DNA from 4 places in the Stutzerimonas tianxiuensis genome. Region 3 is predicted to be linked to each of the others. Evidence: predicted binding sites of a transcription regulator. Region 3 holds the regulator's gene; each other region holds the start of a gene.
What was found. The regulator FliA, encoded in region 3, starts transcription of late flagellar genes. The targets are predictions, from matches to a motif close to CTAAAGTTTNNNNNNNNNNNGCCGNTAA.
Positions count from the first base shown of each region.

Region 1: the regulator FliA is predicted to act here: its motif matches at 2,553-2,580, upstream of ACSSNI_RS13020 (methyl-accepting chemotaxis protein).
Region 2: the regulator FliA is predicted to act here: its motif matches at 1,737-1,764, upstream of ACSSNI_RS16920 (flagellar protein MotY).
Region 4: the regulator FliA is predicted to act here: its motif matches at 1,799-1,826, upstream of ACSSNI_RS19600 (methyl-accepting chemotaxis protein).

Region 1 covers NZ_JBPVWS010000009.1:71,285-76,068, forward strand. The annotation lists gene glpD (glycerol-3-phosphate dehydrogenase) at 1-432, shown strand, start outside; gene ACSSNI_RS13015 (peptidylprolyl isomerase) at 503-784, shown strand; gene ACSSNI_RS13020 (methyl-accepting chemotaxis protein) at 893-2,488, opposite strand; gene ACSSNI_RS13025 (SpoIIAA family protein) at 2,791-3,162, shown strand; gene ACSSNI_RS13030 (CAP domain-containing protein) at 3,183-4,079, opposite strand; gene ACSSNI_RS13035 (sulfite exporter TauE/SafE family protein) at 4,247-4,784, shown strand, end outside.
Region 2 covers NZ_JBPVWS010000013.1:140,573-145,356, reverse strand. The annotation lists gene ACSSNI_RS16925 (argininosuccinate synthase) at 1-723, opposite strand, end outside; gene ACSSNI_RS16920 (flagellar protein MotY) at 810-1,703, opposite strand; gene pyrC (dihydroorotase) at 1,888-2,931, shown strand; gene rnt (ribonuclease T) at 2,928-3,602, shown strand; gene thrC (threonine synthase) at 3,677-4,784, opposite strand, start outside.
Region 3 covers NZ_JBPVWS010000002.1:82,709-87,492, reverse strand. The annotation lists gene ACSSNI_RS03030 (chemotaxis protein CheA) at 1-871, opposite strand, end outside; gene ACSSNI_RS03025 (protein phosphatase CheZ) at 884-1,678, opposite strand; gene ACSSNI_RS03020 (chemotaxis response regulator CheY) at 1,702-2,076, opposite strand; gene fliA (RNA polymerase sigma factor FliA) at 2,193-2,918, opposite strand; gene fleN (flagellar synthesis regulator FleN) at 2,933-3,763, opposite strand; gene flhF (flagellar biosynthesis protein FlhF) at 3,855-4,784, opposite strand, start outside.
Region 4 covers NZ_JBPVWS010000019.1:28,562-33,345, reverse strand. The annotation lists gene ACSSNI_RS19610 (VOC family protein) at 1-405, shown strand, start outside; gene galU (UTP--glucose-1-phosphate uridylyltransferase GalU) at 452-1,291, opposite strand; gene ACSSNI_RS19600 (methyl-accepting chemotaxis protein) at 1,932-3,554, shown strand; gene hemN (oxygen-independent coproporphyrinogen III oxidase) at 3,768-4,784, shown strand, end outside.

The sequences.
Region 1 (4,784 bases), on a different contig from region 3:
AAGCTGGCCGAGTCGGCGATGGCTCAACTCAAGCCCTACTTCCCCCGCATGGGCGAAAGTTGGACAGCCAGTGCCCCGCTGCCCGGCGGCGAAGGCATGAGCACGGGCGAGGCGCTCGCTGCAGAGCTGATGGCCGAGATCAGAGGCATTGATCGACCGCTCGCCAAACGCTGGGCGACCCTCTATGGCAATCGGGTTTGGCGCATGCTCGGCGATGCCCGCTCGCTCGATGCGCTAGGAGAGAACTTCGGCCAGCATCTATATGCACAGGAAGTTGATTATTTGCGCCGCGAAGAGTGGGCCACTCAGGTCGACGATATCCTCTGGCGCCGGAGCAAACTTGGCCTGGCATTCACCGCGGATGAACTGACCCGCCTGCAGCACTACTTGCAAGCGCACGTGAGCAGGACGACCGACGTAGACGCGGCCTGACGGCCGCGACGTTTCGGATCGCCGCCGATTGCGGTAGGCTCAGCGACTTCTCAAGACGGAGTAACACCCCATGGCCCGAGCCACTGCCCGCCACATCCTGGTTCCCACTGAAGAAAAGTGCAACGAGCTGAAAGCTGCCATCGAAGGTGGCGCCGATTTCGCTCAGGTTGCCAAGGACAATTCCACCTGCCCGTCGAGCCGCCAAGGCGGTGACCTGGGTTCGTTCGGTCCTGGCCAGATGGTCAAGGAATTCGACACTGTTGTGTTCAGCGCCCCGCTGAACCAGGTGCAAGGTCCGGTGAAGACCCAGTTCGGTTATCACCTGCTGGAAGTGACCAGCCGCCAGGACTGATCCTGCTGTCCCCGCGCATCTTGCGCGGGGATGCCCAGGCCGCTCAGCCATCGAGGCGCCGAGCGACCCCCTTCCAAGCCGTACCTCCCCGCTTCATCGTGAGTCCGATCACGCCTCCAGACGGAAACGACCAGTCAGCGCTTTGAGTCCGTTCATGCTCTGCATGATGGTGTTGCCTGACGCCGCGGTGTCGTGGGTGGCGCTGGCCGCCTGATCGGCTACCTGAGCGATACGGGTCAGCGACTGGTTCATGTCCTCGGCAACCTGTGACTGCTCCTCGGCCGCCGTCGCGATCTGGTTCGTCATGCCGCGAATGGTCTGCACCGCACCAACGATCTCGCCCAAGGCATGTTGCGCCGCTTCGATCTGGGTAAGCGTCGTCGAGCTGCTCTGGCGTGAAGCATCCATGGCATCGCCGGCACGGGTGGCCTGGCTCTGCAGACGCTCGACCAGCACACTGACCTCCTTAGCCGAATCCTGTGTGCGACTGGCCAGGCTGCGTACCTCGTCTGCAACCACGGCAAAGCCGCGTCCCTGCTCGCCTGCTCGTGCAGCTTCGATGGCGGCGTTGAGCGCCAGCAAATTGGTCTGCTCGGCGATGCCGCTGATCACGTTGAGCACCTTGCCAATCTCGTGACTGTCCTTCACCAGCTGCTGCATCACACCGGCCAACCCGTCGACATGGCCGGTCAAGGCGCGGATGGCGGTGACCGATTCGTTCATCACCGCATTACCAGCGCTGGTTTCCTGCTCGGCGAGATCCGCCGCACTGGCCGCTTCGACGGTGCTTCGCGCCACTTCCTGCGAGGTGGCGAGCATCTCGTTCATGGCGGTGGCGACCTGATCAATCTCGGCCTGCTGCGCCTCGACGTTGCGCGCACTGTCGCCTGCCAGATTTGCCATGCGTACGCACTGGCCATCGGCTTCATCGGCGGCCTGACGCACCCCACGAATCATCTCGCCGACCTGCACCAGCAGGCGGTTATACGCAAGAGTGATCATGCCAATTTCGTCGTCAGCATGGCGCACCTGCAGCGGCGCGGAGAAATCACCCTGACTGACCTTTTCCAACCGACTGCGGAGCTCATCGACCTGCAGCATCAGCCAGTTCATGCCGGCGATTCTTCCGAGAATTACCAGAAATAGAATGCACAGCGTCGAGGCCATGGCGACCCAAAGTTGCTGTGAAGCACTGCGATTAGCCTCGGCGGAAATCAGCGACACCACCTCGTTGGACGCTGCGAGAATTTCGTTGGCATCTGCGGCGACCGCTTTCAGATCAGCGCTCTGGCCCGTCGCAAGCGCCTGCACGGCGGGACGATAGCGCTGCCATATCTGGTCAACGCGCTGCAGATGAGGCTTGGCACTGGCCAGTTCTACCGGGGCAACGCCCTGGCTGCCATCGCCGTTGAGCAGCAGACGGTGCGACTGTTCGAAACGCTGAATGGTCTTCTCCACGTCTGCAGGCCCACCGATGCCCTGGGAAGCCAACAACGCCTCTTTCATCATCTTCTGGCTGAGCATGCGCTGGGCGCCGGCCATGTCGATCTGGCTGGCGTCCTTGCTGGACATGAACAGCACCCCAGCGGTCAGGGCCGCGCAAAGAAAGATCAGGCTGTAGGAAAAGAAGAACTGGTGGTTGATGGTACGCAGACCCAATCCGCGCAATACAGACTGGATGACGTTCGCCAAAGTGCTGGTCATAGGTGTATCCAACTACAGGGAAGGTAAAGCGCTGCCATCACTCGACGGCGTCGCAGTTACCCACTTCTCGGCTGTAACAGAGGCAACTTGATAGCCGTCGATCACCTTTCTGAAAGTCCCGTCATACGGGCGTTTGATCCATTTCAGGACACTCATGAGACAAGTCCCCACGCACTGATCCAGATCAATTAAACAGCTTCAAATAGACACATTTTTGGCCGACCGAACGCCGTATAACGACTATGGTCAGGTAATGGCAGGGAGACTTGTCTGGCACCCATTTTCTTCATTGAGGACTCGTCATGTTTCATGTAACCCGCATTGGTGACAATCGCATCGACGTGGATTTCTCCGGCAAACTCGACAGCAGCGAGATGCGCTTCGCACTCGACGAACTGATGCGAAAATCAGAGGGCATCAGCCACGGCCAAATGCTCTATCGCATTGGTGATTTCGATATACCGACCCTGGGCGCGATGGGTGTCGAACTGGCGCGAATCCCCCAGCTGTTTCGCTTCATCCGCCGCTTCGATCGCTGCGCAGTGGTGTCCAACAAGGACTGGCTGCGCAGGGCCAGCGAGATCGAGGGTGCGCTGTTCCCCGGCCTGGCCATCAAGGCCTTCGACGAGAACCAGAACACCGAAGCGCATAACTGGCTGGAGAGCCAGAACTGACCAGGCTTCCCGACAGCCCGCTAGCGGGGCGTACCAAATACCTGGGTCCAGTAGCTGCCGGCGGCGCTGGACTTGTCGATAGCGTAGGCCGCGCCCATCTCGGTGAAATCCGGATTCATGATGTTGCTGCAATGCCCGGGGCTGGCCAACCAACCCGCCATGACCTGATCTGCCGCCCCCTGCCCCGCCGCAATGTTCTCGCCGATACGCTCCCAGCTGTACCCGGCACGGTTGGCGCGGTCACTCACCATGCTGCCATCCGGCGCCCGATGGCTGAAGAAGTCCTGTTTGGCCATATCGCGGCTGTGCGCCAGGGCAGCATCGGCCAGCTCGCCGTTCCAGCTCAACGCCGGTGCCGCCTCGAAGGCCCGACTACCGCAGTTGCGCGGCTGCGCCCTCGCTTCATTGACCCTCTGCAGAATGTTCTTGCCAACCTGTTGCCAGTCGCCAAGGTCGGGCGAAAGCAGTGGCTTGGCCAGCAGCACCTGCCAGGTGTTGCCCTGGCGCGACACCCCGATTTCGGCGAACTCATGGCTACGCAGGGGTGCGCAATATCGCTGCTTGAGGGCTTGCATTGCGCTTTGCGCATCGCCCGGCCCTGAGACCGAGATGGCTTGCAGTTTGGATGGCCTATAACCGCCATCCTGCAACGCCTGCTGCAACTGCGCCCCGCTGGTGGCGGGTGCCACGGCCAGCGCAGCATTGGGCGCCAGTGGCCCGACCGCCTGGGCTTCGCCACTTCCGCAGGCTTCCTCGGCCTCACGAAATTCATTGATCAAGCCGATCAAGGGGTCAGATTCCTGCGCATGCGCCGGGCACGCCAGGCTCGTTGCCAGGATCAGCAGGGCGCCAGCCGCCACACGGGTTGGCGCACCGTCTGCTGAGGATGTGATTGGAGTCTTGATAAGCGGGGTCATGGGTCACCTGTCTGTCTGCGATTAAAGATGCTGACCACGATCCGTCGCGGGCGATCCGCTCCGGCACACCGCCAAACTTGTAAGGTCGTCTAAGACCACAACCAGGCGGCGATGATGCGATGATGCACAGCGCTGCCCAACCCCGACCCGCCCCCCTGACCACACTCATGACCCTTTCTGATTTCCTGCTGTTTGCCCTGCCGGCGATCTTCCTCACCGGCCTGTCCAAAGGCGGCTTCGGTGGCGCCCTGGGCGGCATCGCCGTACCGCTGCTGGCGCTGGCGATATCGCCGAAACAAGCTGCCGCAGTAATGCTGCCGATTCTCTGTCTGGCTGATGTCGTGGGCCTCAAGGCTTACGTCGGCCACTGGGACAAGGCGAATCTGAAGGTGATGATGCCGGGCGCGTTGATTGGCATTGCGCTGGGCTCGCTGACCTTCGGCATGCTCGACGAGCGCATGATCGGCCTGATGATGGGCGCAATCGCTGTTGGCTTCGTACTGCTAGGGCTGATCACCAACAACGACAAGCCGCGACCGCTGCAGCGCGGTCGTGGCACGTTGCTCTCCTCTATTGCCGGCTTCACCAGTTTCGTCGCACACGCCGGCGGGCCGCCGATCATGATGCACCTGCTGCCGCAGCAGCTGGACAAGCTCCGCTACGTGGCAACCATCAACCTGTTCTTCCTGATGACCAATGCGATCA
Region 2 (4,784 bases), on a different contig from region 3:
CGGGGTCATGTCCTTGCCATCGATGGCAACGATGTCGCCCTTGCGGTAAGTCAGTTCTATGTAGGTCGGCGTATCCGGCGCCGTCTCAGGCGAACGGGTCCAACGCCACATGTCTTCTTCGTGCTCGGTCCAGGTGTCTTCCAGCACGCCGCCTTCATAGGAGATGTGCAGCAGGTTGGCATCCATGGAGTACGGCGACTTCTTCTTGCCGTGACGCTCGATCGGGATCTCGTGGCTGGCGGCATAATCCATCAGCTTCTCGCGCGAGAGCAGATCCCACTCGCGCCACGGCGCGATGACCTTGACGCCCGGCTTCAGCGCATAGGCGCCCAGTTCGAAACGGACCTGGTCGTTGCCCTTGCCGGTGGCGCCGTGAGAAATGGCGTCGGCGCCAGTCTCGTTGGCAATCTCAATCAGACGCTTGGCGATCAGCGGGCGGGCAATGGAGGTACCCAGCAGGTACTCGCCTTCGTAAACGGTGTTGGCGCGGAACATTGGAAAGACGAAGTCGCGGACAAATTCTTCGCGCAGATCGTCGATGTAGATTTCCTTGACGCCCATGGCCTTGGCCTTGGCACGAGCAGGCTCGACTTCCTCGCCCTGACCGAGGTCGGCGGTAAAGGTCACCACTTCGCAGTTATAAGTGTCTTGCAGCCACTTGAGGATCACCGAGGTGTCCAGGCCACCGGAATACGCCAGGACTACCTTCTTTACGTCGGCCATTGCCATCCACTCCCGGGATTGTAAGGAAAGCGGGGATTCTACTGGTCGCGACGTTTGTTTTACAGGGGCGTAAGCGCCGCTCGCCTTCAGGACGAAGGTGTACCGCCCTCTGCTGCCGCGGTGGTGGTCGCCGGCCCGCGCTCCAGACGCATAGTCACCCGCCGGTTCTTGGCCCGGTTGGCCTCGCTGCTGTTGGGAACGATGGGGTAGCGTTCGCCGTGAAAGCGCAGCGTAATCTGTTCCTTGGGAACCCCATTGCCGATCAGATACTCTTCGACCGCCAGCGCCCGGCGACGGGACAGGTCGCGATTGGTCAGCCGGTTGCCGCTGTTATCGGAGTGACCATCGAGCTGGATGCGGTTGACGCTGGGGTCGGCCTTGAGAAACTGCAGAATGATGTCGAGTTTGGCCTGGCCCAACGCGTCGAGCGCGACGTCACCGGCGGGGAATCCAACCTGCGACGTGCGAATCTGCTCGAAGTTGACCGGCAGCAGCTTGGCCGCACAGCTGCGAAAGTCCTCGTAGGCTTTGCCGAAGCGCACTGGCAACAGCCGCACTTCCAGCGCATCATCACCAAGCCGGGTCCGGTGACGCACGACCGGGCTGCGGCCTTCGAGAAGACCACTCAACAGGCGGCCGGCTTGCAGGTAGGTGCTGTTGAACGGAATATCGCCGCCGACTACGGAAACCAATCCGAGATTGATATCGCCACGGCTCGGCTGCCAGGGCGCGGCTGCCGCAAGCAGCGTGGCTGAACCGTTGCCCAGCCAGCGATCCGGCGACTGCAAGCGGAAAGTTGGTTGCTCACCCGCTCGCCGTACGAACTCACCCGATCCAAACCCTGCGACCGGCTGCGTTAACCGACACTCGAACTGATCGCCTTCCACCTGCCACTGCGCACGCTCCAGACGAGTCTGGAACGTGAGGGCATTGGCTGGGGAAGCCAACAGACAGGCAATCACTAGAAGGCGCAAGCGCACGTAGGGCTCCACGGTGAACGACATTCAACCGGGGTATCGGTGCCGACCCCGAAAACTTGAACCCGCCGCGGCCCAGGTCGTGCCCACCGCATCATCGCCCGTTGCATGGCAAGGTCCCGCCTGCAGCGATTTTTTCCCGCGTTTCCGGTAGCATTCCCGCACGTTTTACCGCCTGGAACCCTGCATGTCCGACCGACTGACATTACTGCGCCCCGACGACTGGCACATCCACCTGCGCGACGGCGCAGCGCTGCCACACACCGTGGCAGACGCTGCACGCCAGTTCGCGCGCGCCATCATCATGCCGAACCTGGTCCCGCCGGTCCGAAATGCTAGCGAGGCGGACAGCTATCGCCAGCGCATCCTTGCCGCCCGCCCTGCTGGCAGCGCCTTTGAGCCACTGATGGTGCTCTACCTCACCGACGGCACGCAGCCCGAAGATGTGCGCGCTGCCAAAGCCAGTGGCTATGTATTCGCCGCCAAGCTTTATCCGGCCGGGGCCACCACCAATTCGGCATCCGGCGTCACCCGCATCGACAACATCTTCCCGGTGCTCGAGACCATGGCCGAGGTTGGCTTGCCGCTGTTGGTCCATGGCGAAGTGACGCGCTCGGAAATTGACATCTTCGATCGCGAAAAGTACTTCATCGATGAGCAGCTCAGCCGCGTCACCGAGCGCTTCCCGAGCCTCAAGGTGGTGTTCGAGCACATCACCACGCGCGACGCAGTGCAGTTCGTCGAGGCTGCCAGCAGCAATGTCGGGGCCACCATCACGGCTCATCACTTGCTCTACAACCGCAACCACATGCTGGTGGGCGGCATCCGCCCGCACTTTTTCTGTTTGCCCATTCTCAAGCGCAACGTTCATCAGGAAGCGCTGCTCGATGCGGCTACCAGTGGCAACCCGAAATTCTTTCTTGGCACCGATTCGGCGCCTCACGCCCAGCATGCCAAGGAAAACGCCTGCGGTTGCGCCGGTTGCTACACCGCGTTCGCTGCGATCGAACTCTATGCCGAGGCCTTTGAGCAGCGCGGCGCACTGAATCGTCTGGAAGCCTTTGCCAGTCACTTCGGCGCCGATTTCTATGGTCTGCCGCGCAACACCGATACCATCACCCTGATCCGCGAGTCTTGGAGTGTGCCGGCCAACCTGCCGTTCGGGGAGCACAACGTCGTGCCCTTGCGTGCAGGCGAAACCCTGCAGTGGCGGCTGGAGGCAGAAGCATGAGCGACGATCAGTTTGACGACGAGCTGGAAGGCAACCAACCAGGCAAGCCACGCTCGCCGATGGCGAGACGCTTTCGCGGCTTCCTGCCAGTCGTTGTTGACGTGGAGTGCGGTGGATTCAACTGCGCCACAGACGCACTGCTGGAAATCGCCGCCGTGACCATCGGCATGGATGAGCAAGGTCTGCTTTACCCGCAGGACACCCTCTTCTTCCGTGTCGAACCTTTCGCCGGCGCCAATATCGAGGCGGCCGCATTGGAGTTCACCGGCATCAAGCTCGACCACCCGCTGCGCATGGCGGTCCCCGAATCGCAGGCGATGAACGAGATCATCCGCAGCGTGCGCAAAGCAGTGAAGTCAGCCGGCTGCAAACGCGCCATTCTGGTCGGTCACAACAGCAGCTTCGATCTCGGTTTTCTGAACGCGGCGATTGCCCGCTGCGACATCAAGCGTAATCCGTTTCACCCGTTCTCCAGCTTCGACACCGCGACGCTGGCCGGCCTCGCCTATGGCCAGACCGTTCTCGCAAAGGCTTGCCAGGCAGCCGGCATCGACTTTGACGGACGCGAAGCACATTCTGCGCGTTATGACACAGAAAAGACCGCCGAGCTGTTCTGCGGCATCGTCAATCGCTGGAGGGAAATGGGCGGCTGGGAAGAGTTCGACGAGTAATCTCGGCATCGTCCTTCGCCCTTAACGAAAAAAGGCCAGTCGTGAGACTGGCCTTTCTTGTTACTGCTGGTCGCTTACAGCGGCTTGCCGCGATTGCCATGTTCGGTGACGAACGCCTGCATGACTTTCAGATCATTCTTCAGCACAGTGCAACGCTCCGGACGCTCGAACAGGTCAGCCAGATGCGCCGGCAACTCCAGCGCCTTGCCAACCCCGGCCTTCTCCACCGCCTCAGGAAACTTGACCGGATGGGCAGTTCCTAGTGTAACCATTGGTGTCGCCAGACTGCGGCGACACTCGCGCGCAGCATAGACGCCGATCGCCGTGTGCGGATCGAGCAACTCGCCGGTCTTGGTGAACACCTCGGCGATAGTCTTGCAGGTCTGTGCGTCGTCTACGGCCAGCGAATCGAACAGCTTGCGTGCCTCAACCCAGCGCTCCTCCTCGACAGACAACTTGCCGCTGGCCTTGAATGCACTCATCAGTTCGGCGACCGCAGCGCCGTTACGGCCGTGCAAATCGAACAACAAACGCTCGAAGTTGGAGGACACCATGATGTCCATGGAGGGCGACAGCGACGGGTGCAGTGTGTCCTTGTCGTAGCGGTTGCCACTCATGAAACGGTGGAGGATGTCATTTCGGTTGGTCGCCACCACCAGCTGGCTGATTGGCAGGCCCATGTTGCGCGCCAGGTAGCCGGCGAAGATATCGCCGAAGTTGCCGGTCGGAACGGAAAACGCCACCGAACGGGCCGGACCGCCAAGCTGCAGCGCCGCATGGAAGTAGTAAACAATCTGAGCCATGATCCGCGCCCAGTTGATCGAGTTGACCGCTACCAGCCGCGTACCCTTGAGGAAGCCTTGGTCAGCGAAGCTGTCCTTGACCATCTCCTGGCAGTCATCGAAGTTGCCTTCGATTGCGATGTTGTGGATGTTGTCGCCGAAGATGGTCGTCATCTGCCGACGCTGCACTTCGGAGACCCGGTTATGCGGGTGGAGGATGAAGATATCCACGTTGTCACAACGGCGGCAGCCTTCGATCGCTGCCGAGCCGGTATCGCCCGATGTAGCGCCGATAATCACTACGCGCTCACCGCGCTTGGCCAGCACATAGTCGAGCAGCCGACCCAGCAGCTGCAGGGCGAAGTCCTTGAACGCCAGGGTCGGGCCATGGAAGAGTTCG
Region 3 (4,784 bases):
CAACTGCAGCCGCAACTGGTGCAGCCGCGTCGGGCTCAAACTTTCCTTTTCCATGCAGCTGGTCCAGCAGCGCTTCGAACTCGTCGTCGCTAATGTCGTCACCACCAGCAGCTACAGGCTTGGCCGCCGCTTCAGCGGGTGCGGCTGCCACCGGCTCGGCGAACTGGCCTTTGCCATGCAGCTGGTCGAGCAGCGCCTCGAACTCATCATCAGTGATCTCGTCGCTGGCAGACGGTTGCACAACAGCCGCCGCCGATGCTGCCGGCTTTGCGTCCTGCTCAGCCGCGAACTGGCCTTTTCCGTGGAGTTGATCAAGCAACGATTCGAACTCCTCGTCGGTGATCTCGTCAGCGGCACTGGAGGCTGGGGTCTCGACAGACTCTTCCAGCGCGCCAAGAAACTGCTCGAACTCGCTATCGGCAGTAACCGCAGGCTCGGGTTCAGCCTCGACAGGGGCTTCGACCACAGGTTCCTGCGCACCGGCCGGCTCAGCCAAGCGGGCCAGCGCTGCCAGTAGCTCAGGGGTCGCCGGGGTTACCTCGGTACGCTCGCGCACCTGGCTAAACATTTCATTGACGGAGTCCAGAGCCTGGAGAACGACATCCATCAATTCCGAGTCGACGCGACGTTCACCCTTGCGCAGGATGTCGAAGACGTTTTCGGCGATGTGGCAGCATTCCACCAGCTCATGTAGCTGGAGAAACCCGGCACCGCCTTTTACCGTATGGAAACCGCGAAAAATCGCATTGAGCAAGGCTGTGTCATCGGGGCTGCTTTCCAGCTCCACCAGCTGCTCTGACAATAGTTCGAGAATCTCGCCGGCCTCTACCAGGAAATCCTGGAGGATTTCTTCATCGGCGTCGAAGCTCATATTTAACTTCCCCTAAAAGCCCAGGCTCGAAAGCAGATCATCGACATCGTCCTGCCCGGAAACGACGTCTTCACGTATATCGGCATGCATCTGCGGACCTTCACCATTGGAAGGCTGTTTTTCTTGTTTTTTTAGTTCCTGCTCGGCGCGCATCGCTTCGCGGTCATGCTGGATGCCCGCCACGCGGTCAACCTGGCCTGCCATCAGCACCAGATTAAGCAGGTTACTTTCGAGTTCGGTAATGAGCCGGGTCACCCTTTTGATCACCTGACCGGTAAGGTCCTGGAAATCCTGGGCCAGCATGATTTCGCTAAGGTTCTGCGACAGCTGACTGCCATCGTTCATGCTGCGCTGGAGAAACTGATCGATGCGTTTGACCAGGTCGCGGAACTGTTCAGCGTTCATATCGCGACGCATGAAGCGCTGCCAATCGGCAGTCAGGCTCTGGGCTTCGTAGCTGACGTAGTTCACCAGCGGCGCCGATTCCTCAACCAGGTCCATGGTGCGGTTGGCCGCTTTTTCGGTCATCTCCACCACGTAGGACAATCGGTCCGTGGCGTCGGTGATTGGCGACGGATCACCCCCCGTCGCACAGGTGTCCATTTCGAGCTTGACGATGGCGTTGTGCAGCTCACGCGTGAGCTTGCCGACTTCCTGGTACAGCCCCAGGTTGCGCGCCTGATTGAGCTCGTTAAACATCTGCGTCGCTTCTTCGAAGCGGCCTTGCTGCAGACTTTCAATCAATTGGGGTGCATGAGCCCTCAGAGTCGCTTCGAACTCTGCCAGGCCTTGGTCTGCTTGCGTCATAGTGCCCTCGCGGCGTTACTGCTTCAGCCGTTGACGCGCTCGAAGATCTTTTCGATCTTTTCTTTGAGCACTTGAGCCGTGAATGGCTTGACCACGTATCCGTTAACGCCAGCCTGCGCGGCCTCGATGATCTGATCGCGCTTCGCCTCGGCGGTCACCATCAACACCGGCAGGTGCTTGAGGCGCTCGTCGGCGCGCACAGCGCGCAGCAGGTCGATGCCGCTCATGCCGGGCATGTTCCAGTCGGTGACGAGAAAATCGAAACTTCCGCTCTTCAGCATTGGCAAAGCAGTAGTGCCGTCGTCCGCTTCGGCGGTATTGGTAAAGCCCAGATCGCGCAAGAGGTTCTTGATGATCCGTCTCATGGTCGAAAAATCGTCGACGATGAGGATTTTCATGTTCTTGTCCAAGTACACCTCCGTAAACCCGAATCCGAGACCTGCTCACGGTCTGTTTGCGGGCCTCATGAATGAAGCTCGTAAGCGGTCTCTAATGCTTTGTTGCAAACCGGTCGTTAACGCGCGCGCCACTCGCCAAGACGAGCCCGCAGACGTGCCGCGCACTGACTGTGCAATTGGCTCACCCGCGATTCACTGACGCCCAGTACCTGACCGATTTCCTTCAAGTTCAACTCTTCGTCGTAATACAGCGAAAGCACCAACTTTTCACGTTCGGGCAGGTTGCCGATGGCTTCAGCCAACGCCTGTTGAAAACGCTCGTCTTCGAGATCGCGGGACGGTTCCGGATGGGTGCTGGCAGCATCCTCCTCGAACTCCCCATGCTCACCTTCCTGAAGCAGATCATCGAAGCTGAACAGGCGGCTGCCCAAGGTGTCGCCCAGAATGCCGTAGTACTCATCGAGACTCAATTTAAGTTCGGCCGCAACTTCCTGATCTTTAGCGTCGCGTCCTGTTCTGGCCTCAATTGCCCGAATCGCCTCACTGACCATGCGCGAATTCCGGTGTACCGAACGCGGCGCCCAATCACCCTTGCGCACCTCGTCGAGCATCGCACCGCGTATGCGAATACCCGCGTAAGTCTCGAAACTCGCACCCTTGCCGGCGTCATATTTCTTTGACGCTTCCAGCAAGCCGATCATCCCAGCCTGCATCAGGTCGTCGACCTGCACGCTCGCCGGCAAACGCGCCAGGAGGTGGTAAGCAATGCGTTTGACCAGCGGCGCGTATTGATCGATGAGTTGGTACTGCGAGTCTTTAGCCTGAGCTTTGCTGTAATACATACCGAATCCAGCCGCTATTGTTCGTTAGGCTCTGCGGCGGGCCTTACCAGGCGCTCCACAAAGAACTCCAGATGACCGCGTGGCGTTGCCGGCAACGGCCAGGTGTCAACTTTCTGCGCGATGGCCTTGAACGCCAGCGAACACTTTGCACGGGGGTAAGCTTCATAAACGGCGCGCTGCTTCTGCACGGCCTTGCGCACAGACTCATCGTAAGGAATCGCGCCTACATACTGCAGCGCCACGTCCAGGAAGCGCTCAGTCACCTTGGTCAACTTGGCGAATAGATTGCGGCCTTCCTGCGGCGCATGGGCCATGTTGGCCAGTACCCGGAAGCGGCTGATGCCGTAGTCGCGATTGAGCAGTTTGATCAGCGCGTAGGCATCGGTGATCGACGTGGGTTCGTCGGTCACCACCAGCAGCACTTCCTGTGCGGCGCGCACAAAGCTCACTACCCCGTCACCAATGCCGGCGGCGGTGTCGATGATCAGCACATCGATGTCATCGCCGATATCGCTGAACGCTTGGATCAGGCCGGAGTGCTGCAGCGTCGATAGCTGCACCATGCTCTGCGTGCCGGATGCGGCCGGCACGATGCGGATGCCGCCCGGCCCCTGGATCAGCACGTCACGCAGATCGCATTCACCGGCAATGACATCAGCCAGGGTGCGTTTGGTTGTCAGGCCGAGCAACACATCGACGTTGGCCAGACCAAGGTCGGCGTCGAGCAATACGACCCGACGCCCGAGATCGGCCAGCGCCAAGGACAGATTGACCGATACGTTGGTCTTGCCGACGCCACCTTTGCCGCCGGTCACTGCAATAACCTGTACGGGATGCATACCCATTTTCACACGCCTATCTCTTGCTGGAGCCCTAGGGCCATCGATGCGTTCAGCCCGAACGCGTCTTCTTTGTGTGTCACACGTAGCAAAGCGTTCATCCGACCTTCCGAGAACCGTTGTAAAGATCGGAGAACATGTCAGCCATGGTTTCCTCGCTCGGATTCTCTTCCGATTGCAAGCTCACCGCACGACTGACCAACTGGTGACTGCGAGGCAGATGCAGGTCGTCCGGAATACGCGGCCCATCGGCGAGGTAAGCGATAGGCAGATGCTGACTGATGATAAGCCCCAACACATCGCCCAGGCTGCCGGCCTCATCCAGTTTAGTCAGGATGCAGCCAGCCAGCCCGCAACGGCGGTAATTGTGCCAGGTCGCCTTGAGCACCTGGCTCTGGCTGGTCGCTGGCAGAACCAGATAATTTTTCGCCTTGATGCCACGGTCCGCCAACGCTTCGAGCTGCACCTTCATCATCGAGTCACCCGCGGGTAGACCAGCGGTATCGACAAGAATCAGGCGCTTACGAGCCAGCGGCGCTAGTGTTTTGCTCAAGGGCTGACTCGGGTCCAGCTGAATAACCGGTACGTCGAGAATACGCCCCAGTGTTTTCAGCTGTTCCTGAGCCCCAATCCGATAGTTGTCCATGCTCGCCAGAGCGATGCTCTGCGGGCCGTGCTTGAGCACGTAGCGTGCAGCGAGCTTGGCCAGGGTGGTCGTCTTGCCGGCACCGGCTGGGCCGACCAGAGCGATCACCCCGCCCTCTTCCAGCGGCTCGACCTTGGTCACCTTGATCGATTGCGCCAGATGAGCCAATAACATCCGCCAGGCCTGGCGTGGCTCCGATACGGTGGAGACTTTTTCAAGCAAGGCGCGAGACAGTTCGGCCGGCAAACCGATGCGCTGCAGGCGGCGCCAGAGGCCAGCCTGTTGCGGACGGCGGCTCTGCTCCTGCCCCCAGGCAATCGAACCGAGCTGCACTTCGATCAGTTCACGCAGACCCTGCAACTCCGACTGCATCGCCTCGAC
Region 4 (4,784 bases), on a different contig from region 3:
CATCTCGCCCTGCACGTGCCCGATCTGGACGCCTGCATTGCCTTCTATGAGCGATTCTGTGGAATGCACGTGTTTCATGAGCGCGCCGGTAAAGGATCGCGCATTGTCTGGATGGCCGAGCCAGGAAAAGAGCGTGAGTTCATTTTCGTGATCATGCCTGGCGGACAGGACCGTGGACTGGCTGACAATGACTACAGCCATTTTGGCTTTGCCTTGTCCAGTCGCGCCGAGGTCGATGCAATTGCTGACAGAGCGCGGCAGGTTGGCTGCCTGATCTGGGAGCCCAGGGACGAACCCTACCCCGTTGGCTATTACTGCGGTGTTCGCGACCCGGCTGGCAACTATGTCGAGTTCAGCTACGGTCAGCCCCTTGGGCCCGGCGCTGAGGAAATGCCCGTTCCCTGAAACGCACAAAGCCACCCGTAGGTGGCTTCCTGCACAGCGCTAGTTTTTAGAACGCTTTACCGGTCAGGTAGAAGTTCTCGTAGCAGAAGTTGGTGGCCGCGATATAGCCCTCGGCACTGCCGCAGTCGAAGCGCTGCCCCTTGAACTTGTACGCCAGCACGCAACCGTCCTGAGCCTGGCGCATCAGAGCGTCGGTGATCTGGATCTCGCCGCCTTTGCCTGGCTCTGTCTGTTCAATCAGGTCGAAGATATCCGGCGTCAGGATGTAGCGACCAATAATTGCCAGGTTGGACGGTGCATCTTCCGGCTTGGGCTTCTCGACCATGTGGCTGACACGGAAAATGTCGTCACGGATCATCTCGCCAGCGATCACGCCATACTTGCTGGTCTCTTCCGGCGGCACTTCCTGGATTGCAACGATCGAGCAACGGAACTGGTTGTACAGCTTGACCATCTGCGCCAGGACCGGATCACCGTGGAGGTTGATACACAGGTCATCGGCCAGGACGACAGCGAAGGGCTCGTCGCCGATCAGTGGACGGCCACTGAGGATCGCATGACCCAAACCCTTCATCTCGACCTGGCGGGTATACGAGAAGCTGCATTCATCGATGAGTTTGCGGATGCCGACCAGGTATTTTTCCTTGTCGGTGTTACGGATCTGATGTTCGAGCTCGTAGCTGATGTCGAAGTGGTCTTCCAGGGAGCGCTTGCCGCGACCGGTAACGATCGAAATTTGGCTCAGCCCAGCAGCCAGTGCCTCTTCAACCCCGTATTGAATCAGGGGCTTGTTCACTACCGGCAACATCTCCTTGGGCATGGCCTTGGTTGCAGGAAGGAAGCGCGTGCCATATCCGGCCGCAGGAAAAAGGCATTTCTTGATCATGTGATTCCTTGAAAAGATGAGTCCAATTGATGCACTGCGCCTGGATCGGTCAGCAGCCATAACCTGCATGTCCCGCCAACGGCGACTGACTAGAGGCTACGACCGCCGAATCGCTTCGGGGTTCGAATACGGCTGGGCTAATTTCGCCATCCCTATAATCCGGACGGATGGTCATTGACACGGCCTCGGCATAGCGTGGACCGCCTCGCCGAAATTGCCAAGAGGCTTAGGGAAAAAGTTTGCCGTTGCGGCCTTCCAGCGCTCCGAGAGGGCAATTGCGTACTGAATGAACTGGTGCTTCCGAATGTTCGAACGCTCGCGCGCGATGAGATAAGCGGCATAAGTCGCCCTTTTGCTCCTCGGTATTTCTTGATCTAAATCAACAAACCTTGAGTTTGATTTCCTTTCATCGCGAGCCATGGCTCAACGCGATTGAACAGCGACTACGATGTCGCCGGCTTTGCTGATAGCACTTTGCCTGCAGTCGGGCGGCGTCGAGAAAACCTTGTAAAGAGAAGGGATGTCCGGCCGATAAGTCAGGCAGATAGAGCGGCTAAGCCCTGAACCGGACGCCCGCTGTGGTCCGCCGCGTCCTCGTGAAGGTTTCGTTTTCGTGTAGCAGCAGTACCTAAGGAACAGGATGAACAGTACCTCTCCAGCTCGGCAAATGTCCGTTCAAACCAAAATCAACCTGGCCCTGTTGGTCGTGTTCGCCCTGGTCTTGGCAGCCTCCCTGTTCTATTCGGCGGGTTCAGAGAAGCAGCTGATACTGCATGTCGTCGAACAGCAGACCAAGGATACGGCTGACTCCTATTTCGACAGTATCAATACCATGATGCTGACCGGCACCATGGGCCAGCGAGAAGTGCTGCGTAACAAGATTCTTGCCCGGCCGGGAGTGATCGACGCACGCATCATCCGCGGCGAGCCAGTGGCCAAGGTTTTCGGCCCCGGATTCGAGCATCAGGCCCCCAAGGACGAGCTGGACAAACGTGCACTTGCTGGCGACGCCACCGTGGAAGTGAGCGAGGGCCTGAATGGCCGTGTACTGACGGTGATCAATCCGATCCACGCGCAACAGGATTACCGCGGCACCAATTGCCTGACCTGCCACCAGGTCCCACAGGACACCGTGATGGGCGCGGTCCGTATCAGCTACGATCTGTCCGCACTGGACGGCGAGGTGCATCGCAACATTCTGATTTCAGCCGTGATCCAGGCGCTGTTGCTACTGGCGGGTATGGTCGTCATGGGCTACATCATTCGCCGGGTGATCATCAGCCGCATCAACGACATGCGTCACACCATGGAGGCGATGACAGAGGACGAGGACCTCAGCCGTACTGTGGCTGTCCACGCCCAGGATGAAGTCGGCGCCATGGGCACTGCGTTCAACCGCATGATCTTCAAATTCCGCAGCAGTCTGGAAGCGGTGGCCGCCGTGACCCACCAGCTGGGTGAGGTATCGAATCGAGTGTCGAGCGTTGCGGAAAAGACCCAGACCGCAGTCATGGAGCAGCGCAGTGAAACCGACATGGTCGCCTCGGCCATGAATGAAATGAGCGCGACCGTTCAGGAAGTGGCTCGGCATGCTAACGAGACAGCATCGGCCTCGAGCGGCGCCGATGATGAATCGCGCGTTGGCGTCAACCTCGCAACCGAGGCACTGGACGGCATCGAGGTGTTGATTCAGGACATCGAAAAAGCGGCGCATGTGATCAAACAGGTCGAAACCGACAGTGTCAGCATTGGCATGGTGCTGAACGTCATCAACGGTATTGCCGAGCAGACCAACCTTCTTGCACTGAATGCTGCCATCGAGGCCGCTCGCGCCGGAGAACAGGGTCGCGGCTTCGCTGTGGTGGCCGATGAGGTTCGCACGCTGGCCTCGCGCACGCAGAAGTCGACCGAAGAAATCCAGCGCACTATCGAGCAACTGCAAACAGGAGTCCGTAATGCCGTACAGGCGATGGAAGGCGCCCAGATTCGCGCACAAACCGGTTCGGACTGCGTAGCCAAGACCGCTCAGAGCCTCACCGTGATCGCGGGCGAAGTGAATACCATCAACGGCATGAACACCCAGATTGCCACGGCGGCCGAAGAGCAGAGCGCGGTTGCCGAAGAAATCAACCGCAACATCACCACTATCAGTACGATTGCTGACACTACCTTGGCCGATGCGTCTCAAACCTCACAGATCAGTGAAGAACTGGTGCAGCTGGCGGCCGAGCTGAATCGTCTGGTTAGCCAGTTCCGGCTGTAATCACGAATCGCAGCTGCCGCGCATGCGGCAGCTTGGCCTACTATTTATGTGACGACCGCTCGGCGTCCACGCGTCCAGCCTGACCGGTTCTTGATCTGGGACAGGCCCAGTCCGCCTGGGGAAACGCGATAATTCGCGCCAAGATGTCGCAGGCTGCCGACCGCCCTGCCCGGCCCAGCCACTCACAATCATGCAATCAAGGTGAAACTCTACATGGACCAAACGCCGAGCTTTAACCGCGCCCTGGTCGAGAAATATGACCGTCCCGGTCCTCGCTATACCTCCTACCCCACTGCCCCGCAGTTTCATCAGGCCTTTGCCATGGATGATTACCGCAGCGCTGCGCAGGAAACCAACGAGGCCCCGACGCCCAAGCCGCTGTCGGTGTACATCCATATTCCGTTCTGCAAAAGCCTTTGCTACTACTGCGCCTGCAACAAGATCATTACTCACAAGACCGATCGCGCCGTCGAGTACCTCGATTACCTCAAGCGCGAGATCAGGATGCAGGCCGCGCTCTTCGACCGCTCGCGCAAGCTGACTCAACTGCACCTCGGCGGCGGCACACCAACCTATCTCACCAGTGAACAGCTGGCTGATCTCATGGCGACGCTGCACGACGCGTTCAACATGGACGACAGTGACAATCACGAGTTTTCGCTGGAAGTCGATCCACGTACCGTGACCCCGGCTCAGATCCATCAGCTACGCGAGCTTGGCTTCAATCGCTTGAGCTTCGGCGTACAGGATTTCGACGAGCAGGTGCAGATTGCAGTCAACCGCATCCAGACTGAAGAACAGACCCGAGAGCTCGTCCAGGCTGCGCGTGACGCCCGATTCAAGTCGATCAGCGTCGATCTCATCTACGGCCTGCCGTTGCAGACCGTTGAAAGCTTCGGCGTGACATTGGACAAGATCATCGACATCCGCCCGGATCGAATTGCGGCTTACAGCTATGCGCATCTGCCGGATCTGGTCCGGGCGCAAAAGTTGATTCGCCCGGAAGACATGCCGCCGCCCGAGCGAAAGCTCGAACTGCTGGAGCTGACCATCCGGCGGCTCACCGAGGCGGGCTACGTCTATATCGGCATGGATCACTTCTCCCTGCCTGACGACGAACTCACCCTCGCGCGGGCCAATGGCACGCTTCAGCGTAACTTTCAGGGCTACTCGACCCATGCTGATTGTGACCTGATCGGCCTTGGTATCTCCTCCATCGGTAAAGTCGGC